DNA from 2 places in the Streptomyces sp. NBC_01454 genome. Region 2 is predicted to be linked to the other one. Evidence: predicted binding sites of a transcription regulator. Region 2 holds the regulator's gene; the other holds the start of a gene.

Region 1 (4,872 bases), 2.3 Mb from region 2:
CGGCAAGCTGCGCCGCTTCGTGAACGTCTACGTCAACGACGACGACGTGCGCTTCGAGCAGGGCCTGGAGACGCCGACCCCGGACGGCGCGGGCATCTCGATCATTCCCGCGGTCGCCGGCGGCTGCTGATTTGCGCCAACTCTTCCCCTGCTTGACCGGAATTGCCCCGTCCGCCAGAAAGCGGACGGGGCAATTCCATGTTGTGAAAGGGGATACCATTGGGGTGATCCCCTTCCGGATATCACCGTGCGCGTGCCGAACGCATATGAGACAGCGATCAGTTGTGCTCAAAGTGTGAGCAGCATTTGTCGCTTATGTGTGCTACGCCCGGCCCGACTTGCCCCGAAGAACTGGGATTTCACCTTAAATTGCCGATTCTCCGGCCCCAGAATTCTCGTCCGATTGACCTGTTGCTCTGGGCATCTGTGCAGATACATTCAGCGGCGGTCGACGCGTTCCGGCGCACACCCCACGGGCCTTTCGCGGGGTGAGGTCTGACCCGGGTCCGCGAAGTGCGGTCCTGCGCAAGGGCCAGTAATAGGGGAGTTAGGCATGGCTCAGGGCACCGTCAAGTGGTTCAACGCGGAGAAGGGGTACGGCTTCATCGCGGTCGACGGTGGTGCGGATGTTTTCGTCCACTACAGCGCGATCCAGATGGACGGCTACCGCACCCTTGAGGAGGGCCAGCGGGTCGAGTTCGAGATCTCGCAGGGCCAGAAGGGGCCGCAGGCGGACATGGTCCGGGTGGCCGGCTGAGGCGCCGACCGACTGCTGCGCGAAGAAGGCCCGTGCCCTTTGGGGGTACGGGCCTTCTGCTGTCCGCCCCGAAGGGGGCACCCCTTGATGGGCGCTTGCACTCGCACCCCTCGAGTGCTAATCATTGGCGTTAGCACTCTCCGAGTGAGAGTGACAACGAAGGACCGGGTCGGTGAGGCCCGCAGGCCGGGTGGGGCAGGGAACCGCCAGGGTTTGCAGGCCGTCCGTCGCGGGCGCCAGCGCGGTCCGGAGCAATCCTTCCCCACGCTCTCAACTGCGTTCGAGCAGGGGAGACCCCATTAGTCCGGGAGGACCACTTCACATGGCCAAGATCATCGCGTTCGACGAGGAGGCGCGGCGCGGGCTCGAGCGCGGGATGAACCAGCTCGCCGACGCCGTCAAGGTCACCCTCGGCCCCAAGGGCCGCAACGTCGTCCTCGAGAAGAAGTGGGGCGCCCCCACGATCACCAACGATGGTGTATCCATCGCCAAGGAGATCGAGCTCGAGGACCCGTACGAGAAGATCGGTGCCGAGCTGGTCAAGGAGGTCGCGAAGAAGACGGACGACGTCGCCGGTGACGGCACGACGACCGCGACCGTCCTGGCCCAGGCCCTGGTCCGCGAGGGCCTGCGCAACGTCGCCGCCGGCGCCAACCCGATGGCCCTCAAGCGCGGTATCGAGAAGGCCGTCGAGGCCGTCTCCGCCGCCCTGCTCGAGCAGGCCAAGGACGTGGAGACCAAGGAGCAGATCGCTTCGACCGCCTCCATCTCCGCCGCCGACACCCAGATCGGCGAGCTGATCGCCGAGGCCATGGACAAGGTCGGCAAGGAAGGCGTCATCACCGTCGAGGAGTCCCAGACCTTCGGTCTGGAGCTGGAACTCACCGAGGGTATGCGCTTCGACAAGGGCTACATCTCGGCGTACTTCGCGACCGACATGGAGCGCATGGAAGCCGCGCTCGACGACCCGTACATCCTGATCGTCAACTCCAAGATCAGCAGCGTGAAGGACCTGCTGCCGCTCCTGGAGAAGGTCATGCAGTCCGGCAAGCCGCTGCTGATCATCGCCGAGGACGTCGAGGGCGAGGCCCTGTCGACCCTGGTCGTCAACAAGATCCGTGGCACCTTCAAGTCCGTCGCCGTCAAGGCCCCGGGCTTCGGTGACCGCCGCAAGGCCATGCTCGGCGACATCGCCATCCTCACCGGTGGCACCGTCATCTCCGAGGAGGTCGGCCTCAAGCTGGAGAACGCCGGTCTCGAACTGCTCGGCCGCGCCCGCAAGGTCGTCATCACCAAGGACGAGACCACCATCGTCGACGGTGCCGGTGACAGCGAGCAGGTCCAGGGCCGCGTCAACCAGATCCGTGCCGAGATCGAGAACAGCGACTCGGACTACGACCGCGAGAAGCTCCAGGAGCGTCTGGCGAAGCTGGCCGGCGGCGTGGCCGTCATCAAGGCCGGTGCCGCCACCGAGGTTGAGCTCAAGGAGCGCAAGCACCGCATCGAGGACGCCGTTCGCAACGCGAAGGCGGCCGTCGAGGAGGGCATCGTCGCCGGCGGTGGCGTCGCCCTGCTCCAGGCTTCCTCGGTCTTCGAGAAGCTGGACCTCGAGGGTGACGAGGCCACCGGCGCCAACGCCGTGAAGCTCGCGCTGGAGGCCCCGCTCAAGCAGATCTCCGTCAACGGCGGCCTCGAGGGCGGCGTTGTGGTGGAGAAGGTGCGCAACCTGGCCGTCGGTCACGGTCTGAACGCCGCGACCGGTGAGTACGTCGACATGATCGCCGAAGGCATCATCGACCCCGCCAAGGTCACCCGCTCCGCGCTGCAGAACGCCGCTTCCATCGCGGCGCTGTTCCTCACCACCGAGGCCGTCATCGCCGACAAGCCGGAGAAGGCCGCCGCGGCGGGCGCTCCGGGCGGCATGCCGGGCGGTGACATGGACTTCTGATCCTCGCGGATCAGACGCTGGTCCTCCCGGACCACACGTCCAGACGTACGTCGGGGCGGCACCCTCCTCCCAGGGGGTGCCGCCCCGGCGGCGTTTGCGGGCATCGCCGGGGACTACTCGGCGGGCCACGGCCGACGGCGGACGATGAGACAGCCCACGAGGCTCAGTGCCCCCGCCACGGACAGCATCACGGCGCCGCAGAGGGTGGCCGGTGCGGGCGGGGCGTCGCGGTCGAGGGAGCTTTCGAAGACGACCTGGGTCAGAACCTTGCCGTGTGTCGCAGGCAGCGGCGGGAGCGGGGGCGGCGCCTCGCCCCGAAGGATCAGTGCCACGCCGCCCGTGGTCAGCACGAGAACGGTGAGTGCCACGATCAGCCTGGCGCGCCAGGGGCGGCGTAATCGGATCAGCATGGCGCCGACACTACGTACCGCCGCGCCACGGGGAGGCAGGATCAGGGTCGGTCGGATCAGGGTCGGTCGGATCGGGGTCGGTCGGATCGGGGTCTCCGGCGGACTACGTCCGGACCGCCGCACCGGGACACGGCGAGGAGGAGCGGTGACCGTGATTCCGGTGCCCGGAAGCTATGCGGTGGACGAGCGGGACGGCCGCATCGGTCTGGGCATCGGCCATGCGGGGCCGTGCGTGCAGCTCCGGCCGCCGGGCGGTGGCGTGCGGTGGCGTGCAGTGGAACTGCCCGCCGCAGGTGCTGGAGGCCGCCCGGCCGTGCGCCGTGCTGCGGCTCGCGTCAGAGAGCTGAACCGGCAGAGCCGGATGCCGTGACTGCTGTGACTGCCGGGCCGTGGGTGTCGTGGGGGTCGTGGGTGTCGGGGGTGTCATGGGCGCGGCCGGAGCCGGGTGAGGTGGGCGCCGGGTCGGTATCCGTGGGCTCGTCCCTGGTGTGCAGGGGGGCGTCGGCGTCGGCGGGCATGTTCAGCTCCGCCAGCATCGGTTTGCTGAAGCCGAAGAAGTACGTGGCGAGGAAACCGGTGAGGTAGCCGACGGCCAGCCCCAAGGCGTAGACGACGAGGGTGGTGGTGATGCTCTGGCTGCCCTTGACCAGGGGGAACAGGGCCCAGCCGGAGGGGCCGATGGCGGTGGAGCCGACGGCGTCGCCGAGTTGGTTGCACAGGCCGACGAAGCCGCCGCCGAACGCGCCGCCGATGCAGGCGGTGATGAAGGGGCGGCCCAGGGGGAGCGAGACACCGTAGATCAGCGGCTCGCCGACGCCCAGGAAGCCTGCCGGGAGGGCGGACTTGATGGTCGTACGGATCGAGCGGTTGTGGGGGAGACGGAAGTAGACGGCGAGGGCGGCGCCGACCTGGCCCGCCCCGGCCATGGCGAGGATCGGGAGCAGGACCGTGTAGCCCTGCTGCTCGATGAGGGTGGTGTGAATCGGGATGAGGGCCTGGTGGAGGCCCAGCATCACGAGGGGGAGGAAGAGGCCGCCCAGGACGAAGCCGGCCGGCGCGCCGCCGTGGGCCAGGAGCCAGGTGGCGGCGGTGCCGATGGCCGTGGAGACCTCGCCTGCGGCGTACATCAGGCCGAAGATCGTGACCAGGCCCGTGAGCAGGACCGTCAGAGTGGGCGTGACCAGGACGTCCAGCGCTTCGGGCACTCCCTTGCGGCACCACTTCTCCACCTGGACGGCGAGCAGCGCCGCGCCCAGCGCGCCGAGGACCCCGCCCTGGCCGGGAGAGAGCTTCTGGCCGAAGGCGGTGATGTTCGCGACGCCCGGGAAGACGATGATCGCGGCGACCGCGCCACCCAGGATCGGTGTGCCGCCGAATTCCTTGGCGGTGTTGTAGCCGACGAAGACGGCGAGGAGCGACATGAAACCGGAGGCCATGGCGGCGAGCGCGGGGACGGCCGACGGCAGCCAGCCGAGGTTGGTCAGCAGACCGTTGATGCCGGCGACGATGCCGCAGCCGATCAGGGCCGGGATCAGCGGGACGAAGATGTTGGCGATCCGGCGGAGGAACAGCTTCACCGGGGTGGCGTTCCTGGACTTCTGCCGGGCCTTGAGGGCGGCGCCCTGGGCGGCCAGTTCGTCCGCGGTGGTGGCCGGGGTGTTGGCCGGGGCGGTGGGCCGCGTGGTGGCCGACGGGCCGGCGGTCGGCGTGGTGGCCTCGCGGCCGGCGGTCCCGGGCTCGGTGGTCCCGGCGGGTGC
Region 2 (4,872 bases):
CGGTGTGCCCGGGACCGACGTTGGCGAGCAGCACCTGACGGTCGCCGAGCTCGACGGTCAGCTGGCCGTGGACGTGGTGGTGCGGGGCGACCAGCAGATCGGCGGCCTCCGCGGCGGCGTCCCGGTCGACGCCGTGCCGTACCGCGTCGTGCCGCAGCTCGTCCTTGCCGCGGCGCAGCAGATCACCGAGGCCGGCCGCGCCGAACACCTCGACGCCCGCGAAGGCGGCGGTGCCCAGCACATGATCGAAATGCGGGTGGGTGAGCGCGACATGCGTCACGTCCCGGCCCAGCACCCCGCGGATCGTCCGGCGCAGCTCCGCGCCGTCGCGAAGGGTCGCGCCGGTGTCGACGATCATGACGCCGGTGGTCCCCGCGATCACCCCGATCGTCTCGTCCCACCCCGGCATCCGGCGCCTGGTGACACCGTCACCGAGCCGTTCCCAGCCGGCCTCTTCCCAAGCAGTGTGCATACCGAGACGCTAGCGCCCTCGCGATAGCGTTGCCCGGCAGATCGGCCGAACACGGGCATCGGGCGGTTGCTCCGCGCGGCCGCCCTTGCCGTGGCCGTGCTACCCGGCCGTACACTGGCTCCGGGTCTGGCACTCTGCCCGTGTGAGTGCCAGGAGGATCGAGACGCCGGGACGGCCGGACTGGAGGTGCGCGGAATGCTCAGTGAACGCAGGCTCGAAGTGCTGCGCGCCATCGTCCAGGACTATGTCGGGACGGAGGAGCCGGTCGGCTCCAAGGCACTCACGGAGCGCCATCAGCTCGGGGTCTCCCCGGCGACGATCCGCAACGACATGGCGGCCCTGGAGGACGAGGGGTTCATCGCCCAGCCGCACACAAGTGCCGGGCGGATCCCGACCGACAAGGGCTATCGCCTGTTCGTCGACAAGCTGGCCGGCGTCAAGCCGCTGTCCAGCCCGGAGCGGCGGGCGATCCAGAATTTCCTGGACGGCGCCGTCGACCTCGACGACGTCGTCGGCCGCACGGTCCGGCTGCTGGCGCAGCTGACCCGGCAGGTCGCCGTCGTGCAGTACCCCTCCCTGACCCGCTCCACGGTCCGGCACGTCGAGCTGCTGGCGCTGGCCCCGGCCCGCCTGATGCTCGTACTGATCACGGACACCGGACGGGTCGAGCAGCGGCTCATCGACTGCCAGGCGCCGTTCGGTGAGATGTCCCTGGCGGATCTGCGGGCGCGGCTCAACAGCCGGGTCGTGGGCCGCAGGTTCGCGGATGTGCCGCAGTTGGTGCAGGATCTCCCGGAGTCCTTCGAGCAGGACGACCGCGGCACGGTCTCGACAGTGCTGTCGGTGTTGCTGGAGACTTTGGTGGAGGAGACCGAAGAGCGACTGGTGATCGGCGGCACCGCCAATCTCACGCGCTTCGGGCACGATTTTCCACTGACCATCCGGCCGGTGCTGGAGGCCCTTGAGGAGCACGTGGTGCTGCTCAAGCTGCTCGGGGAGGCCAAGGACTCGGGCATGACCGTACGTATCGGGCATGAGAATGCCCATGAAGGCCTGACGTCCACATCGGTCGTCGCGGTCGGCTACGGTTCGGGCGACGAGGCAGTCGCCAAACTCGGCGTGGTCGGACCGACCCGCATGGACTACCCCGGAACGATGGGAGCGGTACGCGCAGTGGCACGTTACGTCGGACAAATCCTCGCGGAGTCGTAAGTGGCCACGGACTACTACTCGGTCCTCGGCGTCGGCCGCGACGCCTCGCAGGACCAGATCAAGAAGGCCTTCCGTCGGCTGGCGCGCGAGCTGCACCCGGATGTGAACCCCGACCCGAAGACCCAGGAGCGGTTCAAGGAGATCAACGCCGCTTACGAGGTCCTGTCGGATCCGCAGAAGAAGCAGGTCTACGACCTCGGCGGCGACCCCCTCTCGCAGGCCGGCGGCGGCCAGGGCGCGGGCGGCTTCGGCGCGGGCTTCGGCAACTTCTCCGACATCATGGACGCGTTCTTCGGCACCGCGTCGCAGCGCGGCCCGCGCTCGCGCACCCGCCGGGGCCAGGACGCCATGATCCGCCTCGATGTCGAGCTGAACGAAGCGGCCTTCGGCACGACCAAGGACATCCAGGTCGACACCGCCATCGTCTGCACGACGTGCACCGGCGAGGGCGCGGCGCCGGGTACCTCGGCGCAGACCTGTGACATGTGCCGCGGCCGCGGTGAGGTCTCGCAGGTCACCCGGTCCTTCCTCGGCCAGGTCATGACCTCCCGGCCGTGCCCGCAGTGCCAGGGCTTCGGGACCGTCGTGCCGACACCGTGCCCCGAGTGCGCCGGCGACGGACGGATCCGCTCCCGCCGCACCCTGACCGTCAAGATCCCCGCCGGTGTCGACAACGGCACCCGCATCCAGCTCGCGGGGGAGGGCGAGGTCGGCCCCGGCGGCGGCCCCGCCGGCGACCTCTACGTGGAGATCCACGAGCTGCCGCACGCGGTCTTCCAGCGGCGCGGCGACGATCTGCACTGCACGGTCACCATCCCGATGACGGCGGCGTCACTGGGCACCCAATGCCCGCTGGAGACGCTGGACGGGGTCGAGGAGATCGACGTCCGGCCCGGCACCCAGTCCGGCCAGTCCATCCCGCTGCACCAGCGCGGGGTGACCCACCTGCGCGGGGGCGGCCGGGGCGACCTCATCGTCCATGTCGAGGTGCAGACGCCGTCCAAGCTCGACCCCGAGCAGGAGGAGCTGCTGCGGCGGCTCGCCAAGCTCCGCGGTGAGGAGCGGCCCACGGGGCAGTTCCAGCCCGGTCAGCAGGGGCTGTTCTCCCGTCTGAAGGACGCCTTCAACGGGCGATAGCCCAGGTGAGCCGGGGTCCGACGGCGTTCGTCCCGGCAGCCGCGACAGCGTGGCCCCGATGCGGGGCGAGGCGGTGGGCGTGACACGATGAGGTCATGCCCACCGCGCTCACCGATCTCTGCCGCCACCCGATCGTGCAGGCCCCCATGGCGGGCGGCGGATCCGGGCCCGAACTGGCCGCCGCCGTCTGCGGCGCCGGCGGTCTCGGCTTCCTCGCCGCCGGCTACAAGACCGCCGACGGGATGTACCAGGAGATCAAACAGCTGCGGGCGCTGACCGACCGGCCCTTCGGCGTCAACCTCTTCATGCCGCAGCCGTCCCTGGCCGACGGCTCCGTCGTCGAGGTCTACCGCGAGCAACTCGCGGGCGAGGCCGCCTGGTACGAGACCGAACTCGGCGACACCGAGGGCCCCAGCGACGACGGCTACGAGGCCAAGCTGGCGATCCTGCGGGAGGACCCGGTGCCGGTGGTGTCCTTCACCTTCGGCTGCCCCTCGCGCGCCGTCCTCGACTCCTTCGCGCAGGTCGGTACGTACACGGTCGTCACGGTCACCACCGCCGCCGAGGCGCAGGCCGCCCAGTGGTCCGGCGCCGACGCGGTGTGTGTGCAGGGCGTGGAGGCCGGCGGGCACCAGGGCACCCACCGGGACGACCCGCATGCGGACGGGACCGGGGCGGGGCTGGGGCTGCTGGCGCTGCTCGGCCAGGTCCGCGAGGCCGTACAGATCTCGGTGATCGCCGCGGGCGGGCTGATGCGCGGCGGGCAGCTCGCCGCGGTGCTGGCCGCCGGGGCGAGCATGGCGCAGCTGGGCACCGCCTTCCTCGCCACCCCCGAGTCGGGCGCCAACCCGCTGCACAAGCAGGCGCTGACCAACCCCCTGTTCACCCATACCGAGTTGACCCGGGCGTTCTCCGGGCGCCCGGCCCGCGGGCTGGTGAACCGCTTCATGCGTGAGCACGGCCCGTACGCACCGGCCGCCTACCCGGCCGTCCACTACCTGACCTCCACCGTCCGCAAGGCCGCTGCCAAGGCGGGCGACGCCCAGGGGATGAACCTGTGGGCGGGGCAGGGCCACCGGCTGGCCCGGGAGCTGCCCGCCGGGCGCCTCGTGGAGGTGCTGATGGCCGAACTGGACGCGGCACGCGCCGCGTTGACCCTCCGCGGCGGCGTCTCATGACCGCGCCCGTCTTCCTCGTCGATTCGCTCGCGGACATCCGGGCCGGCGGCACGCTGACCCTGGACGGCCCCGAGGGGCGGCACGCGGTGTCGGTGCGCCGGCTGCGGGCCGGTGAGGAGGTCGTCCTGACGGACGGTCAGGGCGCTGGCGCGCACGGCACGGTCGCCGCCGTCGAGGGCAAGGACCGGCTCACCGTCGCGGTCACCGCGCTGCGCACCGAGGACCCGCCGCAGCCCACGATCACCGTCGTCCAGGCGCTCCCCAAGGGTGACCGCGGCGAGCTGGCCGTCGAGACGATGACCGAGACCGGCGTGGACGCCATCGTGCCCTGGCCGGCGGCGCGTTGTGTCACCCAGTGGAAGGGCGAGCGGGCCGCCAAGGCGCTGGGCAAATGGCGCGCCACGGCCCGTGAGGCGGGCAAGCAGTCCCGCCGGCTGACCTTCCCCCGGGTCGCCGACCCGCTGACCACCCGGCAGGTGGCCGCCCTGCTCGCCGACGCGGACTTCGCTGCCGTGCTCCACGAGGAGGGCAGCGCCCCGCTGGCCACCGCCGAACTCCCCGCCAAGGGCTCGATCGTGCTCGTCGTCGGGCCGGAGGGCGGCGTCTCCCCCGAGGAGCTCACCACCTTCGCCGAGGCCGGCGCCCGGCCCTACCGCCTGGGCACGACCGTGCTGCGGACGTCCACGGCGGGCACCGCGGCGACGGCGCTGCTGCTGGGGCGCACGGGGCGCTGGAGCTAGGACCGGGCTCTCGGGCCGCGCTCTCGGGCCGCGTTCTCAGGCCGGGCTGGACCGGGCTGGACCGGGTCGCTCCGCGACTCCCCACGGACGGCGTCCCCCTCGATCGACCGGCGTGAGCGAGCCGATCAGCCGC

The links. The regulator HrcA, encoded in region 2, represses chaperone genes, less so after heat shock. The targets are predictions, from matches to a motif close to TTNGCACTCNGNNNNNCNGAGTGCNAA.
Region 1: a site for HrcA is predicted at 888-914, ahead of groL (chaperonin GroEL). Genes of this name have one in related genera too.

The regions. Positions count from the first base shown of each region.
Region 1 covers NZ_CP109460.1:3,335,105-3,339,976, reverse strand. Annotated here, with positions in the region: gene OIU81_RS14515 (MoaD/ThiS family protein) at 1-130, shown strand, start outside; gene OIU81_RS14510 (cold-shock protein) at 554-757, shown strand; gene groL (chaperonin GroEL) at 1,080-2,705, shown strand; gene OIU81_RS14500 (hypothetical protein) at 2,819-3,115, opposite strand; gene OIU81_RS14495 (PTS transporter subunit EIIC) at 3,451-4,872, opposite strand, start outside.
Region 2 covers NZ_CP109460.1:5,639,070-5,643,941, forward strand. Annotated here, with positions in the region: gene OIU81_RS25000 (MBL fold metallo-hydrolase) at 1-472, opposite strand, end outside; gene hrcA (heat-inducible transcriptional repressor HrcA) at 668-1,684, shown strand; gene dnaJ (molecular chaperone DnaJ) at 1,685-2,821, shown strand; gene OIU81_RS25015 (nitronate monooxygenase) at 2,917-3,999, shown strand; gene OIU81_RS25020 (16S rRNA (uracil(1498)-N(3))-methyltransferase) at 3,996-4,739, shown strand.